DNA from 4 places in the Bradyrhizobium sp. 2TAF24 genome. Region 1 is predicted to be linked to each of the others. Evidence: riboswitches for the same ligand, from Rfam matches in the RefSeq annotation. Region 1 holds a riboswitch; each other region holds the start of a gene.
The links. A riboswitch is a leader RNA that binds a small molecule or an ion and turns the genes downstream of it on or off. The one in region 1 is predicted to bind cobalamin.
Positions count from the first base shown of each region.

Region 2: it holds a riboswitch for cobalamin, as region 1 does, so the genes downstream of both, AB4Z37_RS03810 (DUF1636 family protein) here and AB4Z37_RS10255 (ribonucleoside-diphosphate reductase subunit alpha) in region 1, are expected to answer to the same signal.
Region 3: it holds a riboswitch for cobalamin, as region 1 does, so the genes downstream of both, cobG (precorrin-3B synthase) here and AB4Z37_RS10255 (ribonucleoside-diphosphate reductase subunit alpha) in region 1, are expected to answer to the same signal.
Region 4: it holds a riboswitch for cobalamin, as region 1 does, so the genes downstream of both, AB4Z37_RS15950 (TonB-dependent siderophore receptor) here and AB4Z37_RS10255 (ribonucleoside-diphosphate reductase subunit alpha) in region 1, are expected to answer to the same signal.

Region 1 covers NZ_JBFRFW010000005.1:152,058-156,263, reverse strand. Annotated here, with positions in the region: gene AB4Z37_RS10255 (ribonucleoside-diphosphate reductase subunit alpha) at 1-1,498, opposite strand, end outside; cobalamin riboswitch at 1,621-1,852, opposite strand; gene AB4Z37_RS10250 (nuclear transport factor 2 family protein) at 1,974-2,336, opposite strand; gene AB4Z37_RS10245 (helix-turn-helix domain-containing protein) at 2,486-3,232, shown strand; gene AB4Z37_RS10240 (sulfite exporter TauE/SafE family protein) at 3,294-4,052, shown strand.
Region 2 covers NZ_JBFRFW010000002.1:121,376-125,581, forward strand. Annotated here, with positions in the region: gene cobN (cobaltochelatase subunit CobN) at 1-444, opposite strand, end outside; gene cobW (cobalamin biosynthesis protein CobW) at 462-1,475, opposite strand; gene cobU (bifunctional adenosylcobinamide kinase/adenosylcobinamide-phosphate guanylyltransferase) at 1,488-2,024, opposite strand; gene AB4Z37_RS03810 (DUF1636 family protein) at 2,021-2,470, opposite strand; cobalamin riboswitch at 2,580-2,774, opposite strand; gene AB4Z37_RS03815 (histidine phosphatase family protein) at 2,792-3,373, opposite strand; gene cobS (adenosylcobinamide-GDP ribazoletransferase) at 3,373-4,119, opposite strand.
Region 3 covers NZ_JBFRFW010000019.1:8,781-12,986, reverse strand. Annotated here, with positions in the region: gene AB4Z37_RS25985 (precorrin-2 C(20)-methyltransferase) at 1-77, opposite strand, end outside; gene AB4Z37_RS25980 (precorrin-8X methylmutase) at 80-709, opposite strand; gene cobG (precorrin-3B synthase) at 709-1,875, opposite strand; cobalamin riboswitch at 2,096-2,309, opposite strand; gene AB4Z37_RS25970 (NAD(+) synthase) at 2,435-4,206, opposite strand, start outside.
Region 4 covers NZ_JBFRFW010000009.1:154,581-158,786, forward strand. Annotated here, with positions in the region: gene AB4Z37_RS15945 (PepSY domain-containing protein) at 1-246, opposite strand, end outside; gene AB4Z37_RS15950 (TonB-dependent siderophore receptor) at 249-2,525, opposite strand; cobalamin riboswitch at 2,827-3,051, opposite strand; gene AB4Z37_RS15955 (NAD(P)H-dependent oxidoreductase) at 3,374-4,206, shown strand, end outside.

The DNA.
Region 1 (4,206 bases):
ACGGACCATCGCTCGCGACACGCTGCATGAACAGATCAGGCACCCAGTTGGCGGTGTTCATGTCATGGGTGCGGCGGCGGTCGTCGCCGGTGTTCTTGCGCAGGTCGAGGAATTCCTCGATGTCGACATGCCAGGTTTCGAGATAGGCGCACACCGCGCCCTTGCGCTTGCCGCCCTGGTTGACCGCGATCGCGGTGTCGTTAGCGACCTTCAAGAATGGCACCACGCCCTGGCTCTCGCCATTGGTGCCCTTGATGTGGGCGCCGAGGCCGCGCACCCGCGTCCAGTCGTTGCCGAGGCCGCCGGAATATTTCGCCAGCAGCGCATTGTCCTTGATCGACTTGAAGATGCCGTCGAGGTCATCAGCCACCGTGGTGAGGAAGCACGACGACAGCTGCGGCCGCAGCGTGCCGGCATTGAACAGCGTCGGGGTCGAGGCCATGAAGTCGAACGACGACAACAGATCGTAGAATTCGATGGCGCGCGCCTCGCGGTCGATCTCGCGCACCGCGACGCCCATGGCGACGCGCATGAAGAACGCCTGCGGCAGCTCGAAGCGGGTGCCGCCGGCATGCAGAAAGTAGCGGTCGTACAGCGTCTGAAGGCCCAGGAACTGGAACTGGTGGTCACGCTCGGGCCTCAGCGCCGCCGCAAGGCGGCCGAGATCGAAGCGGCGCAGCTCGGGGTCGAGCAGCTCGTGGCTGATGCCGGTGTCGATGTAGGCCTTGAAATAGTCGGCGTAGAGGCCGGCCATGTCGGCCTGGCTCGCCTGCTGGTCGCGCTTGAACACGAAGCTCAGCGCCTCGCGGCGCAGCGCGTCCAGCAGCAGCCGCGCGCTGACATAGGCGTAGTTCGGCTCCTGCTCGATCAGGGTGCGCGCGGCCATCACCTGGGCCTGCGCCAGCTCCTCCGCGGTCATGCCGTCATAGAGGTTGCGGCGCGCCTCGCTCAGCACCGGCACTGTCGCGACGCCGTCGAGGCCGTCGCAAGCCTCCGTCAGCACGCGCTCCAGCCGCGCCTCGTCGAGCGGACGCAGCGCGCCGTCACGGCCCTTGACGCGCAGCGCCGGCGCGGCGGGCGCGGTCTCGGTCACGCCGGCGTCGCGGCGCGCCTTCGCGCGCTCCTCGCGATAGAGCACATAGGCGCGCGCCGCCTTGTGGTGGCCGCCGCGCATCAGCGACAGCTCAACCTGGTCCTGGATGTCCTCGATGTGGAGCGCGCGCTGCGAATCGACGCGGCGCGTCAGCGCGGAGACGACCTGCGCGGTCAGCTCCTCGACGATCTCATGCACCCGGCGCGACGCCGCGGCGGCATGGCCCTCGACCGCGAGGAACGCCTTGGTCATGGCCACGGCGATCTTGCCGGCCTCGAACGGGCTGACACTGCCGTTGCGGCGGATGACATGGAAGGCCGGCGCGGACGGCGACACGCCGGCTGCGCGCGGCACCGGCAGCGACGGCAGATGACCATTGGTAATGGCTTCGGCAGACAAGGACATTCGGCAACCCCTTTTTCGATCTTGTTTCGATCTTGGGGCTTGGGCCGAGGGGACGCTGCGTCAGGGCGGCGGACCTTGCGGCCAGCCGTCAGCGAGCGGCCACCGGGACACCCCGCCCGTGGACGTTGTTCACTGTCACAGGCAGGTCTCCTGGCTTCGGGTCATCGCTTCGGTCCGCCTTCCCGGAACTCCCTCGCGGAAGCATCCAGTGGCTGGTGGGACCGAGACTCGCCGTTACAGTTGCGGGGGCAGCACCGGCCTTGCGCCGACCAGATCCCTGATCGGCGCGCACCGGTTTCCCTCTTAGCTTCCGAAGATTGTGATCCCGAAAGAACCGTGACCACTACATCTGGTATGAAGACTCGATTCGGGTCAATAGAGCTGGGAGGTTTTTTGCAAACCGCAGAATAGCGGGGATGGTCCGTGCCCCGCCGGCCCCGCAACCCGCGCCGAGCGGGCGGGCGATCGCCGCGCCTTACGCTTTCGGCGGCTCCGGGTTGTAGAAGAAACGTTCGCGGAAGATGCGATCGCCGCGCCATTCCTGCAGGGCGACTTCGTCCACCCGGCGGACATGGCCGTCATGGTCGGTCAGCTCGAACACCCAGTGGATCGCCACGCGGTCGCCCTCGACCACGGACGCCATCGCCTTCGAATCAATATGGCGCATGCGCGCCAGCACCCCGCGCTCGCGTTCGACCAGGACATCGCGCCCGACACGCGGCGGAGCGGCATTCTCCTGCATGCTGGCATCTTCGGTATAGTAGCGCTCGATGGCGCCGGCGTGATCGCCGCTTTCGACCACTGCAATGAACTCATCGACGCGCGCACGTGACGGCATGATATTTCCCCAACTGAAAAACGGTTCCCCGCATGCAAGATAGGCGGCGCTGGCATGTTCTCAAGAACCGACCGCTTCAAAAGCCGCGCGGCATGCGATAAAGCGCTCTTCCACGCCGCTCGCGGACCACAATCACCACCGCTTCGACCATGCCGAACAATCTTCGCTACGACTATGTCGGTCATCGCTGGCTGCTCGAAGGCGCCGACTGGATCGGCCGCCGGCCCGACGGGCTGGAGCTGCATTATCACGACGAGGTGCAGGTGTCGGTGGTGTGGAACGGGCATCGCGACTTCCGCGTCGGCCGTCATCCGTTGCAGCTCGCCCCTGGGCAGATGCTGCTGGTGCCGCAGCGGCGCGCGCACCGCGCGCTGCCATCGCTGCGCGGCGAGCTGCGCTCCACCGAGTTTTTCCTCAAGGCCGAAAGCCTGCCCGACGCCACGCGGCAGCTGTTGCTCGCGAGCGACTACCTCGTCGCCGACGAGCCGAGCCTGTTGCAGGCGCAACCCGACGACGTCGGCGACATGATCGTGGGATGGGTGCGCGACGGCGCGCCGCCGCCGCGCTGGCACGGGCCGCGCGCCCGCACCGGCGTCGATTCCGAACTGCTGGATGCCGCCACGCGCTACGCCAGCATCACCGAGGCGGCCCGCGCGCTGTCGTGCAGCCGCGAGGGCTTCATCCGCGCCTTCGCGCGGCATGCCGGCATGACGCCCCACGCCTACAGGATCAATGAGCGGCTGAATCGCGGACGCGACATGCTGCGCCGGCGCGAAAGCATCTCGGACACCGCCTACGCCACCGGCTTCAGCGACCAGAGCCATTTCGGCCGCCTGTTCCTGCGCTATTTCGGCGCCACGCCGGGCCAGTTCCGCGCCGCGCACGCGCCGAACTGAGCGATCACTTTCGTTCTAGAGCCCTCCTGCCCGCCGTGGTCCAACACCGGCGGAGGCCGACATGACGTTTTCCGAAATCACCCTGCTCACGACCGCGGGATTTGCCGCCGGCGTGCTGAACGCGATCGCCGGCGGCGGCACCATTTTCACGTTCTCCGCCCTGCTTGCGGTCGGCGTCCCGCCGGTAGCAGCGAACGCCACCAGCGCAACCGCGGTGGTGCTCGGCTCGGTGGCCTCGGCCGTCGCGTATCGCCGCGAGATCGCGGCCGCGTTCCGCAAACTACTGCCGCTGTGCGTGATCTCCATGCTCGGCGGCGGCATCGGCGCGGCGCTGCTGCTGTGGTCCGGCGACCGCACCTTCCGCGCGCTGGTGCCCTGGCTGCTGCTGTTCGCGACGCTGCTGTTCGCCGGCGCACGGCAGCTGCAGAAGGTGGTGCAGGCCCGCGCCGCCTTGAAGGCGAACGCCACACAAACCGACCTCGCCTTGCCGGCGCAGGGCCTGGTCTCGATCTATGGCGGCTATTTCGGCGCGGGCATGGGCGTGATGATGCTGGCCTCGCTGTCGCTGTCGCGCGACAGCGACTATCACGCGGTGAACGCGGCGAAGAACCTGCTGTCGATCGTGCTGCAGGCGGTCGCGGCTGTCGTGTTCCTGATGTCGGGCATCGTCGATCTGAAGCTCAGCCTGCTGATCGCGGTCGCCAGCATCGTCGGCGGCTGGAGCGGGGTCGTGGTCGCCCGCCGCGTGCCCGAAGCCGTGGTGCGCGGCGCCGTCATCGTCAGCGGCCTTACACTGTCGCTCTGGTACTTCGTGACCTGACGGCCGGCCGCGCGCCCCGCCCGGCTTCCCTCCCGATCGTCCAGCCGCTCGCGGATCCGACACCGGTCCGCGGGCGCACTTGCGTGCCTTCTGCGAATTATTCGCAAGTAACTTGCCAAGCTCCCACCGATGTGTTGAATTCAGTTGCAAGTAA
Region 2 (4,206 bases), on a different contig from region 1:
CTCCGCGCCCCCCTCGCTGCAGTAGCGCCACAGCTGCTCGGTGGCGCCTGCATCCAGCGTGCCGCGCGCGGCCAGCGCCGGATTCCAGGTCAGCTCACCTGGAATGCAGGCGAACAGCGCACCGCGGCGCAGCGCATCGGCCCGCAGGCTCTCGATGCCATGCGGCCAGTAGCTTTCGCCGCCGAGCATGCGCAGCACGACGATTTTCGCTGCGCTTAGCGTCCGCTCGACATAGGCATCGACCGAAGCCGGGTGACCAAGCGCCAGCAGATTGGTCAGCGTCAGCGATGGAAAGTCCGCTCCCAGCCGTGCGGCCGCGGCGCCGAACGCCGCGAGTTCGCTGTCGGCCGCCGACAGCACGACGATGTCGGTCGTCGGCTGCCCGAGATCACGGGCGACGTCGCCGTCGTCGATGCCACCGCTGGTGTCGAGCTTGAGGTGCATCGGATCGTCGTAACCTCCTAGCCGGCGAGCGCGCGGCGTGCCGCGTCGCCGTCGAAACCCTTCAGACCGATGACGACGAGGTGCTCGGCTTGCGCCGCATCAGGACGTCCGAACGCCAGTTCGACCCGGCTGCCGACCGCCTGCACCACTACCGGCGCCGGCTTGCCGTCAATACGGGCATGCCCCTTGACGCGCAGCACCCCATCCAGAGCGAGGGCCTGCGCCACACGCGCCCGCACACCGTCGAGATCCGACGCGGCTGATGGCGTCACCACGATGCTCTCGAAGTCATCATGGTCGTGCTCCTCTTCCTCACCGTGGTGACCGGCACGCGCAGCGAGATCGTCTTCGGCCGTTGCCTTGAGGCCGATCAGCACATCGGCGGGCAGATTGCCTTCGGAGCGCACCAGCCGCACGCCGGACCGCACCACGGCGGCGAGACGGCTCTCCATCTCCGCCAGCGCCTGCGGCGCCACAAGGTCGGACTTCGACAGCACGACGAGGTCGGCGCAAGCGAGCTGATCCTCGAACACCTCCTCGATCGGATCGTCGTGATCGAGCGAGGGATCGGCGGCACGCTGCTCGCCCAGCGCCTCCTCGTCGAGCACGACACGGCCTTCGGACAGCGCCAGCGCGTCGACCACCGTGACCACGCCATCCACCGTGGCGCGGGTGCGCACATCAGGCCAGGCGAACGCCTTCAGCAGCGGCTGCGGCAGCGCCAGGCCAGATGTCTCGATGACGATGGCGTCGAGCGGCCGCTCGCGCGACAACAGCTTGTCCATGGTCGGAATGAAATCATCCGCCACCGTGCAGCAGATGCAGCCATTGGTCAGCTCGACGATATCGCCCGGGGCGCACGCCTTGGCGGCGCATTCCTCGACAAGGCCGCCATCGAAGCCGGCGTCGCCGAATTCGTTGACGATGACCGCGATGCGGCGACCGCCGGCCTGGGTGAGCAGCGAGCGCAGCAGGGTGGTCTTGCCGGCGCCGAGAAAGCCGGTGAGGACGGTGACGGGAACACGGGACATGCGAACTCCGGATCAGGCAGGTGGAATGGACGAACGTTTGAGCCACAGCGGCAGCCCCGCCGCGACAAAGGCGACCTCGGGCACGGCTGCGGCGATGGTCTGGTTGAGGCGTCCCTGGGCATCCCGGAAGCTGCGGCCGAGCGGTGTCTCCGGGACAAGGCCGAGGCCGACCTCGTTGGACACCAGCACCACGGGACAAGTTGCGTTACGCAGCCAGTCGGCGAGGCGCGTGCCCTCGCGCGCGGCATCGCGGCCGGCGTGCATCAGGTTGGAGAGCCACAGCGTCAGGCAGTCCACCAGCACGGCAACGTCCACGTCGCTGTCGCGCGCAAGGACCTCGACGAGATCGAGCTCGACCTCGCGGGTGGTCCAGCCGGCGCCACGCCGGTCGCGATGATGCGCGATGCGCGCACGCATTTCGTCGTCGCCTGCGGCCGCCGTCGCGACGTAGATCCGCGCAAGGCCGCTGGCCGCGATCAGCGATTCGGCGAAGGAGGATTTGCCCGAGCGCGCGCCGCCAAGCACCAGAGTGGTTTGCAGCACGCTCATTTGGGCGGCTCGCCATCGTCCGGCGACCAGATCGCCGGCGGAATGCGCGCCACGGTGCCTTTGCGCAGCACCTCCGCGCGCGACCGCCACGGCACCAGGCCATAGTTCGACATGCGGTACGCGGACACGAAGCTGGTCAGCGCCGGCACGCCGCGCTCGACATCGAGATCACCGAACAGGAAAGTGTAGCGGTCGGCGCCGGACACCGCGACGGTCACCGGCCGTTTGCAGACGCTGAGGCATTGCACCGCACGAACCCGGGCGGGCTCGCCACCGGCCTCGAACACCTCGCGGAGCGCCGCGAGCAGCGCGGGCCCGACCGTCGGCGGCGCATCCGCCGCGCGGCAGGTGGTGCAGACGCTGACAACGACATCCGGCTGAACATCCGCACGGGCCTCGGGCGCGGTCACCGTAGGCGCATCGGACGGGGATTCGGATCGATCCATCACAAGCTCTCAAGGCGTGGCTTCTAGGGCCGCGAGCTTTGTCGGATCGCGCGATGGCACGGGCCATCGGTCAACGCTCCCGTCCGGTGCACCCCGCCCCGACGCCTCCAAAGCACAAGTCCTGATGGCAGGTCTCCTGGCTTGCGAGTCGCGGCCTGATCGCCGCCTTCCCGGGACCTCCCAGTGGCTTCGGCACAGGCTCGTCGCTTACAGTTGCGGGGGCAGCGCCGGCCTTGAGACGAGCTCGCACCGGCTTCCCTTTTCACCTTCCACCGGGGAAGGAACCATCGGCCGGCACGGTATCTGCGGCCATCGCCGGGGTCAACCGCGCGAAACCGACGACTGGTTGACGGCCGCGACCCGCCATCCCGACGCCAGCCGATCGATCCGGGTCAGCGACAGCGGATCGATGACAAAACGCAGCGCATTCTCCGCCGCAAGGTCGAGCGCGATCGCCAGCGCCGCCCGCACGGTTCCCGAATGCACCACCAGCACCGCCTCGCCGTCAGGCAAGGCCGCGAACCCTCGCGACACCCGCGCGATCTGGTCGACAAAGCTCTCGCCACCGGGCGGCCGGTTGGTGGCGGAGGCAGCCCAGAACGCCCGATAGGCATCGCCCATCTCGGCGGCGAGGTCGTCGTGCCGGCGTCCCGTCCAGGAACCGAAATCTTGCTCGCGAAACAACGGGGCGAGCTGCGGCGTGAGCCCAAGCGCCGCGGCGGTTTCGCGGGTGCGCCGGGCCGGACTGCAAAAGCTGGTGGCGGAAGACGGCAGCAGGCGCCGCAAGCCAGCCAGCGCGATATGATCCGACACGTCGGCAGGCGCATCCGGTCCATGGATCACGCCCCGCGGACCATCGACCGGCGCATGGCGGATCAACCACAGCCGGGAGACATCCGTCATCATGCCAACCGAGCCGACAGCAGGAGCAGCACCACGACCTCCACTACCTGTTCGGCCGCACCGAGCACATCGCCGGTGTAGCCGCCGATCTGGCGGCGAGCCAGCCAACCCATGACAGCAGCGCCAAACACGGTCACCATGATGGCGCCGAGCGCGGTGCCGAACGGCAGGCAAATGAGAGCGATGGCACCGCCAACCGTCATCGCGGTCAGCACCGTGGCCTGATCGGGCCGACCGGCGCTGGCGGCAAGGCCGTCGCTGCGCGCCGGCGGCAGCAGCAAGGCCAGCGCCGGCAGCGGGCTGCGTGCCAGCGCATGGGTCGCCACCAGCGCCGGCACCACCGCGTGCAGCGGCAGCGCGGCCAGCGCCGCGAGCTTGGCGGCGAAGCTCGTGATCATCGCCAGCATGCCGTAGCTGCCGAGCCGGCTGTCCTTCATGATCGCGAGCTTGGCGGCGATGTCGCGTCCGCCGCCGAAACCATCGGCAACGTCGCCAAGGCCATCCTCGTGCAGCGCGCCGGTCAGCCACGCGCTGGCGCCCAGTGTCAGCGCTGCTGCGGCAAGAGGCGGCAGGCCGAGCCGCAGCAGCGCGAGGTCGAACAGCCCTGCGGCGAGGCCAATGACAGCCGCCACCAGCGGAAACAGGCGCATCGCCCGCGGCACGTCGACGGGGCCCGCCGGCGGCGCCAGCGGCACCCGCGTCAGGAAGGTCACGGCAAGGCGGAAATCGTCGAACCAGTCATGCATGGGCACGGCAGCAACAATCGGACGGCATCGCCTTGCTGCATACACGCGCCCTGCCAAAATTGCTTCCGTTTTCCGCCATTGACAGCC
Region 3 (4,206 bases), on a different contig from region 1:
CGGATCTCGCGGTCGGCGCGCACGCTCATCAGATCGGGATCGCCCGGCCCGAGGCCGCAGCAAATGATACGTCCCATGGTTATTCGCTCCGGCTCGCCAACGCGTTGACCGCGGCAACGGTGATCGCCGAGCCTCCCAGGCGCCCTTCCACCGTGAGGGCCGGCGTGGGTGGACCGGCCATCAGCGCCGCCTTGGATTCGGCGGCACCGACAAAGCCGACCGGGCAGCCGATGATCGCCGCCGGTCGTGGACAACCGCGATCATCCAGCATGTTGAGAAGGTGAAACAACGCGGTCGGCGCGTTGCCGATGGCGACGATCGCGCCGTCGAGATGCGGCCGCCACAACTCCAGCGCGGCCGCGGAGCGGGTGTTGTGCATCGCCTTTGCAAGGCCCGGCACTGCCGGATCACCGAGCGTGCAGATGACGGCGTTGCCGGCCGGCAGCCGTGCACGCGTGATTCCTTCCGAGACCATGCGCGCATCGCAGAGAATGGGCGCGCCGTTCTGCAAGGCGGCGCGCGCGGCACTCGCCATGCCCGGCGTGAAGCGCACATGGCGCTCGAGCCCCACCATCCCCGCGGCATGGATCATGCGCACCACCACCGGTTCCTCGTCGGCCGAAAAGCGCGCGAGGTCGGCCTCCGCCCGGATGATCGAGAAGGATTGACGATAGATCGCCGCGCCATCGGTTTCGTAGACATGCGGCATCAGCGCCCTCCCACCAGAATCGCGGGATCTGCGACCAGATCTGCCTTGCTCAGTCCATGCCGGACAGGCGCATCCCGCGTCGAGCCGTCGCGAATGAGATCGAACCCATTGGGGGTCGCGACCAGCGTGATCGATGCAGGCCCGGATTGGGCACAGCCCTTGGCGCACCCTGAAACGTGAAGCCGGGAATCGGCTGCAAGATACGGTGCAAGCGCAGCCACCAGCGTCCGTGTATCGGCCAACGCCTCGCTACAGGCCGGCGCGCCGCTGCAGGCGACGACACGCAGCCGCGGATCGTCGGCGCGCGTGATGAAGACGTTGTCGTCGCGCGGCATCTCCTGAAGTCCCTCGGCCAGGATCATGCGCCATGGCGTCAAGCGCAGGCCCTGCACCCGCCCGGCAAGATCTGCAAGCGCGGCGTGGGTGAGCTGCCCGAACGCCACGCCGATCATCACGCCAAGCGGATAGCAGGCGGGATGCGGCACGGCGCGGGCGCGCGAAAGCCTGACATCCGCACGAAAAGCTTCCGGCAGGCGCGCGCCGGCGCCGAGATGCGCGGCCATCCGCCGGCGTCCGTTCGCAGCGCCTGCCGACGTCACGAACCACTCGGCAAGGGCCAGCGCGGCGGGCACCGCCTCTGCCCGTGTCACAGCGCAGCCTCGCTCGACGCCATCGGCCCGCACGATCAGCCCGCCGGCGATGTCGCGTTCGATCCGAATATCGGCGGACGCGCCGGTCAGCACCCGCTCCTCACCGCAATCAACGGCAAAGCCGAACTTGGTCGGAAGGCCGGCGGGACCAACCGCAAGCGCGCCTTCGAGTTCCGCCGCGAGCGCGGTGACATCATCGCCTGCCCCCCAGAATGGCGTTACCAGGATGTTGCGCCGCGCCTCGGCCGCGCCATCTGAATCGAGCAGCCCAAGCCGCGCCAGTCCGTCGATCAGCGGCGTGTGGCTGGCGTCGCTGACGCCCCTGATCTGAAGGTTGGCCCGGCCGGTCAGGTCGATCAGGCCGTTGCCATACCGTTCCGCGAGCGCCGCGACGCCCGCCGCCTGCCGTGCATCGATTCGGCCGCCCCGTGGCCGTATCCGGACCACCAGCCCATCCCCGGACTGCATCGGCCGCAGCGCGCCGGGGCACCAGCCCTTGATCGCGACGGCGCTCATGAGACGGCCCGCGAGGCGGTCGCGGCACGCCACATTCCGAGGACCGTGCGCCGATCACGTGCGATCCCGCCGGTGCCCGGCATCTCGCCGGCATGGCAGGTGACACAGACATGAAGCGTGATGGTCATCGCCCTCTTGGAAGTTTCGGTGGGAGGCGATGAGGCGCGCGAACCGATGATTGCAAGGTTCGCTCCCCCGTCGCGGAACACCCCGTCCGCCGGTTTCAAGCACTGCGTTGGCAGGTCTCCCGGCTTGCGGAGCGGGGTTTTCCCTTCGATCCCGCCTTCCCGACCCGGTCGGGTCAGTGGCCTGTGGGCATCTCTCCGGTCACGGTCGCGGGGGCGGCTGCACTTCGGGCCCTGCCTGATGGCACGAGCCCGATCGCATTCCCTCTTCGCCTGTCTGGGACAGGAACCAACGGCGGTACCATTTGCCCAAGCCCGCGACTTGTCAAGCCATCGGGCCCGCAAGATGATGGGACGGCGGCAAATAGCGGCGGATACATATAGCGTGCCGCCCGGCTCGTCCGGCACCGACGGCGCCCATCAGGCCCGTCGCGTCAGGGCGCTTTGATCACCTCGCGCGGCACGTTGCGGTCGAGATCGTCGAGCCACACCGCGGCATTTCCGTCCGACGGCGCGCGCCAGTCGCCGCGCGGCGACAACGCGCCCCCCGCGGACACCTTGGGACCGTTCGGCATCGCCGAGCGCTTGAACTGGCTGAAGGCGAAGAAGCGCCGCACGAACACCTCGAGCCAATGGCGAATTTCGCCGAGGTCATAAGCCCGCCGCATCGGCGCCGGAAAGCCCGGCGGCCACGCGCCCGCCCCGACCTCCTGCCAGGCCCGCAGCGCCAGGAAGGCGATCTTCGACGGGCGGAAGCCATAGCTTAGTGTGTAGAACAGATTGAAATCCTGCAGGGCATAGGGGCCGATCGCGGCCTCCGTGCTCTGCGGCTTCTCGCCGGCCCCGACCGGCACGAGCTCCGGCGAGATTTCCGCCGCCACGATCGCCGTCAACGTCTTGCCGACCTCGTCCGGAAACTGTCGCGAGGCGACGACCCAGCGGATCAGGTGCTGGATCAGCGTCTTCGGAATGCCGGAGTTGACGTTGTAATGCGACATCTGATCGCCGACGCCATAGGTACACCAGCCGAGCGCGAGCTCCGACAGATCACCGGTGCCGATGACGATGCCATGATGATGGTTGGCCAGGCGGAACAGATAGTCTGTGCGCAATCCGGCCTGCACGTTCTCAAAGGTAATGTCATAGACGGGTTCGCCACGGCCGAACGGATGCGCGATCTCTTTCAGCATCAGTGTCGCCGTCGCCCGGATGTCGAGCTCGGAGGCGCTGACGCCGAGCGCGCGCATCAGGTCCCAGGCGAATGTCTTGCTCTGGTCGCCGGTCGCGAAGCCCGGCATCGTATAGGCGAGCACGTTGGTCCGTGGCAGGCCGAGCAGATCGACGGCCTTGGCGGCGACAATCAGTGCATGGGTCGAATCCAGTCCGCCCGACACCCCGATCACCACCCGCTTGGTGCTGGTCGACCGCATCCGCTGCACAAGGCCTGCCACCTGGATGTTGTAGGCTTCATAGCAGTCCTGCTCGAGCCGCGCTTCATCGCTCGGCACGAACGGAAAGCGCTCGATCGTCCTGAGAAAGCCGACATCCGCCATGGGCGGCTGCAGCGTGAACGCGATCCGTCGCCAGCTCTGGCCACGCCCGTCGCGCTGACGGGCGTTGTCGTCGAAGGTGCCCATCAGCAGCCGCTCCTGGCGCAGCAGGTCGAGGTCGACATCGGCGAGCGTGATCTGCCCTTCCTGAGCGAATCGTTCGCCTTCGGCCAGCAGGACGCCGTTCTCGAAGATCGACGTCTGCCCATCCCAGGCGAGGTCCGTCGTGGATTCGCCGGCGCCGGCGGCGGCATAGACATAGGCGGCGAGGCAGCGTGCCGAGAACGACTGGCACAGCAGCGCGCGCGACCGCGCCCGGCCGATGGTGATCGGGCTGCCCGAGAGGTTGAGCAGGACGCTCGCTCCCGCCAGCGCCAATTCCGCCCCCGGCGTCGCCGGCACCCACATGTCCTCGCAGATCTCGATGCCGACCGTGAGCCCGGGGACGTCGTCGGCCGCAAACAGCAGGTCGACGCCGAAGGGCGCAACCATACCGGCGATCGCGATCTCGAGCCCCGTCATGCCCGCACCGGACGCGAAATGGCGACCCTCGTAGAATTCGCGATAGGTCGGCAGGTAGGTCTTCGGCACCACGCCGAGAATCCGTCCGCGGTGTATCACCACGGCGCAGTTGTAGATTCGCGCGCCGAACCGCA
Region 4 (4,206 bases), on a different contig from region 1:
CTCGCGCGGATAGGTGGTCGCACCGGTGAGCGCCAAAGCGCGGTCCGGCGTCACAGCCACCTTGTCCCAGGCGACGGGCGGCAGTGCCGCCCATCGCTCGGTGTCACTAAGCTGCGGAAACGCGACATACATCATCACCACGCCGGACACGAACCACATGGCGAACAGCAGGCATGTGGCAATGCCGATCCAGCGGTGGATGATATAGAGCCAGCGTTTGGCCCGTCGCACGATCCGCAGGTTCATCGTCAGAACTTGACGTTGACCGACAGTTCCGCCGTGCGCGGCATGCCCAGCAGCCACTGGCCGCTGTAAGGCGCCGACACGGCATAGACCTTGTCGAACAGGTTATAGACGCGCAGCGCCACGGTGGTCTGTGCGTCCGGCTGCCAGCGCAGGCCGGCGTTGACCAGTGCGTAGGACGGCCGCTGCAGCGTGTTGCCGGCGTCGGTGTACATCGACCCGACCACCTGCACGCCGGCGTTGGCCGACCAGTTCGGCGCGAAATTCCAGGTCACCCAGGCATTGCCGACCTGCTGGGGCACGTTGAACGGCACATTGCCGGCATAGTTGACCAGCTTGCCGCCGACGACGGCGGAGAAGTTGTCGTACTTGGCGCGCAGCAGCGCGACATTGCCGTCGACCCGCCAGGCGTCGTTGAGCGTGAGGCCGAGGCTCGCCTCGATGCCGCGCGACGACTGCTGGCCGACCTGCAGCGACGGGCCCGCCAGATTGGTCGAATCCGGAATCAACAGGTTGTTCTTGACGATGTCGTAGGCGGCGAGCGTCCACTCGCCGCGGCCGCCCCAGAACGACTGCTTGACGCCGACCTCGACCTGCCGGCCGGTGGCGAGCTGGAAGTTCTTCTGGCTGGTGTTGAGTGTGATCAGGTTGCCGACCGGGTCGACGGCGGTGGCGTACTGACCATAGAACGCCAGGTTCTCGATCGGGGTGTAGACGAGGCCGGCGCGCCAGCTCGTGCCTGACAGCGAGGTTTCGAAGCTGTTGGCGGGGATGCGGTCGTCGGTGCGGTTGACGGTCGGCCGGTCGAAGCGCACGCCGCTGACCAGCGCGAGCTGCTCGGTGAGCATCAGGCGATCCTCGGCGAACAGCGCGTACTGGTTGGTCAGGGAATGGTAGCCCGGCGTCGTCGGGCTGGTGGTCGCCGAGAACAGGCCGGGATCGAAGTTGAGGAGCGGAACGTAGGTCTGACCGTTGTAGGGCGAGTTGTTGACGTGGGCGAAGGTGATCTGGTTGACGTCGAAGCCGGCGACGAACTCGTTCCTGAAGCCGAAGATGTGGCCGCGCAGCGTCACGTCGGTGCGGGTGCCGAGCTGGGTCTGGTCGTGGAAGATCTCGATATAGCTGTTGCGGCCGATGAGGCCGGTCGCCGGGCTGAACGTATAGGCCTCGATGTCGCGCCAGTGCCGGTTGCTGGTGAGATAGTAGGTGGTGTTGCGCACCGAGACGCCGTCGGCGACGTCCCATTCGGTCTTGAACTGGGTCCAGTTGTCCTTGTAGCGGATCTGGCTGTCCCATGTGTTGTAGTTCTGATAGCGCAGCGCGGTGTCGAGCGTGCCGTTGATCAGCGGGGTGCCGAAATAGCGCGACGGGCTGCGGTCGCCATAGTCGTTCGATAGCGTGAAGGCGAGGTTGTCGGCCGCCTGCACCCGCACCGCGGCGGAGACCGCGACATTCGAGGTCCTGTCGCGGTCGACATAGCCGTCGGACATATTGCCGGTGGCGGCGACGCGGTAGGAGACATTGGGATTGATCGGGCCGCCGCTGTCGACCGCAAGCCGCCGCGTCATGTTGGTGTCGAGCGAGACCTCGGCCTCGTTGTGCGCGGTGGTGATCGGCTTTTTCGGCACGACATTGACGATGCCGCCGATCGCGCCTTCGCCGTACATCACCGAGGCCGGGCCGCGCATCACCTCGATCTGCTGCGCCGTCCAGGTGTCGAACGGGAAGGTGACGGTGCCGGCGCCGACATAGAAGCGGGTGCCGTCATACAGCGTCATCACCGAGTTGCTGCCGGCGAAGCCGCGGGTCGCAAACGACAGCCCGCCATTGCCCGGTGCCGGGGTGGCGGTGAAGCCCGCCGCGTTCTGGGTCACGGCGTCGAGCACGCTGTGCTGGCCGCGCGCGGCGATGGTGTCGGCGCTGATCACCTCGACGCTGGCAGGCGTCTGCAGCGGGGTGAGGCCGAGGCGGCTGCCGCTCGCTGCGGGTGCAGTGAGGTGCAGCGCGGTCGCGGGCGGTGCGGATGACGCAGGTGCGTTGCCCGCTGACGTCGCGGCGGTTGCGGCAGGCCTCGGTCGGGTGCGCGTCGCGCGTTCGGCGCGCCTGCTGGCGGCGCGTTTCGGTTTTGCCTGTGCCGGGGGTGACACTTCGATGGTGTCGAGCCGGCCGGGTTGGGTCGCGCCCTGGGCGGAGACTTCGGCGGGCAGCAGCAGTGACGACAGGGCGATGGAGCAGAGCAGGGCGGCGCGGCGGCGCGGCGCTGCGATCGGACGGACAGACATTGGGTTTGATGACTCGCGTGAGGATCAGTGGCGGCGATGTAGTGTATGTTATGTTATAACGTTACATACGCCTGGTGAGGCACGCAATGGGGCGAGGCCGGCGACGTGCGCGCAGCCGACATCGCTGCCGAATGTCTTGGATAAGGGAGATCGGCGCCGTGCGACGGCGCTGTCATGGAAGGGAAGATCATGAGTCGGGGACTCGCGGTGAGCGTGGCACGTCACCGCGAACGCAAGCCGCCCCGGTCGCCCTACGGCGACGGATCGGCTTCCACCAGGACGCCCCGCCCGATGTGCTCGCGTGTGACCACGGCTGACGGCAGGTCTCCTGGCTCGCGGGTCGTCGCTGATCGTCACCTTCCCGGGCGAAGCAGCCCAGTGGCTTTGAGCATCACCGCCCGTGATTACGGGCTGCGTGCTGACGATCGGCTCGCCGCTTACAGTTGCGGGGACAGCTGCGGCTTGAGGCGAACCTGCACCGCATTCCCTTTTGATCCTCGGAAGGAACCGTCGCCGCGACGATAGGCAGTGGTTCGGTGGGCGTCAATCGACTCGATTGTCGATGCACATGCTTTGCTGTGGCAATAGGTCTCACCGTCGCGGCGGTGACGGCAGGCGGCCGGTGCGCCCTGCGCGGCAGCGATGGCCTCGGCGCCGTCGCGTGGCGTCGTCGTCCGCGGCCGCGCGCCGCCATGCGCCGGAGTTGTCCAGCTCACGCGGGAGGTCCTGCGCAGGTTGACTCGCGAAGGCGTGCGCCTATGGTTCGCGGGCCAGTTCGATGGGCGCGCGTGCGACAGCCCATCCTCGTGCCGCCTGCGCCGGCCTGACCATCATAAAGACGACGCTTCATGAATCTCCATCATCTGCTGCACAAGCGCCTGTCCGCCGGCCGCCCGGTTCGCGTTGCGCTGATCGGCGCCGGCAAGTTCGGCTCGATGTTCCTCGCCCAGGTGCCGCACACGGCGGGCCTCGAGGTCGCCGTCATCGTCGACCTCGATCCGGAGCGGGCGCGCGATGCCTGCCGCACGGTCGGCTGGGATGCGGCACGGATCGCCGCGACGTCGTTCACGAAAGACGGTCTTGCGGCGATCGGCGATGCCGCTGTCGAGGTGGTGATCGAGGCGACCGGCAATCCCGCCGTCGGCATCCGCCATGCGCGTGCGGCGATCGCCGCCGGCAAGCATATCGTGATGGTCAATGTCGAAGCCGACGTGCTTGCGGGTCCGCTGTTGGCGGAGGAGGCGCGCCGCGCGGGCGTGGTCTATTCATTGGCCTATGGCGACCAGCCGGCGCTCACCGCCGAGCTCGTCGACTGGGCGCGCGCCACCGGCTTCCGTGTCGTCGCCGCCGGCAAGGGCACCAAGTACCTGCCGCTCTATCACGACGTCACGCCGGCCGAGGTGTGGAAGCATTACGGCCTCAGCGCCGCCGAGGCGCAGTCGGCGGGCATGAACCCGCAGATGTTCAATTCCTTCCTCGACGGCACCAAATCCGCCATCGAGATGGCGGCGATCGCCAACGCTACCGGCCTCGACGTGCCGTCCGCAGGCCTTGCGTTTCCGCCCTGCGGCGTCGACGACCTGCCGCATGTGCTGCGGCCGCGGGATGCCGGCGGCGTGCTCGAACGCGCTGGTGTGGTCGAGGTGGTGTCGTCAGTGGAGCGCGACGGCCGTCCGGTGTT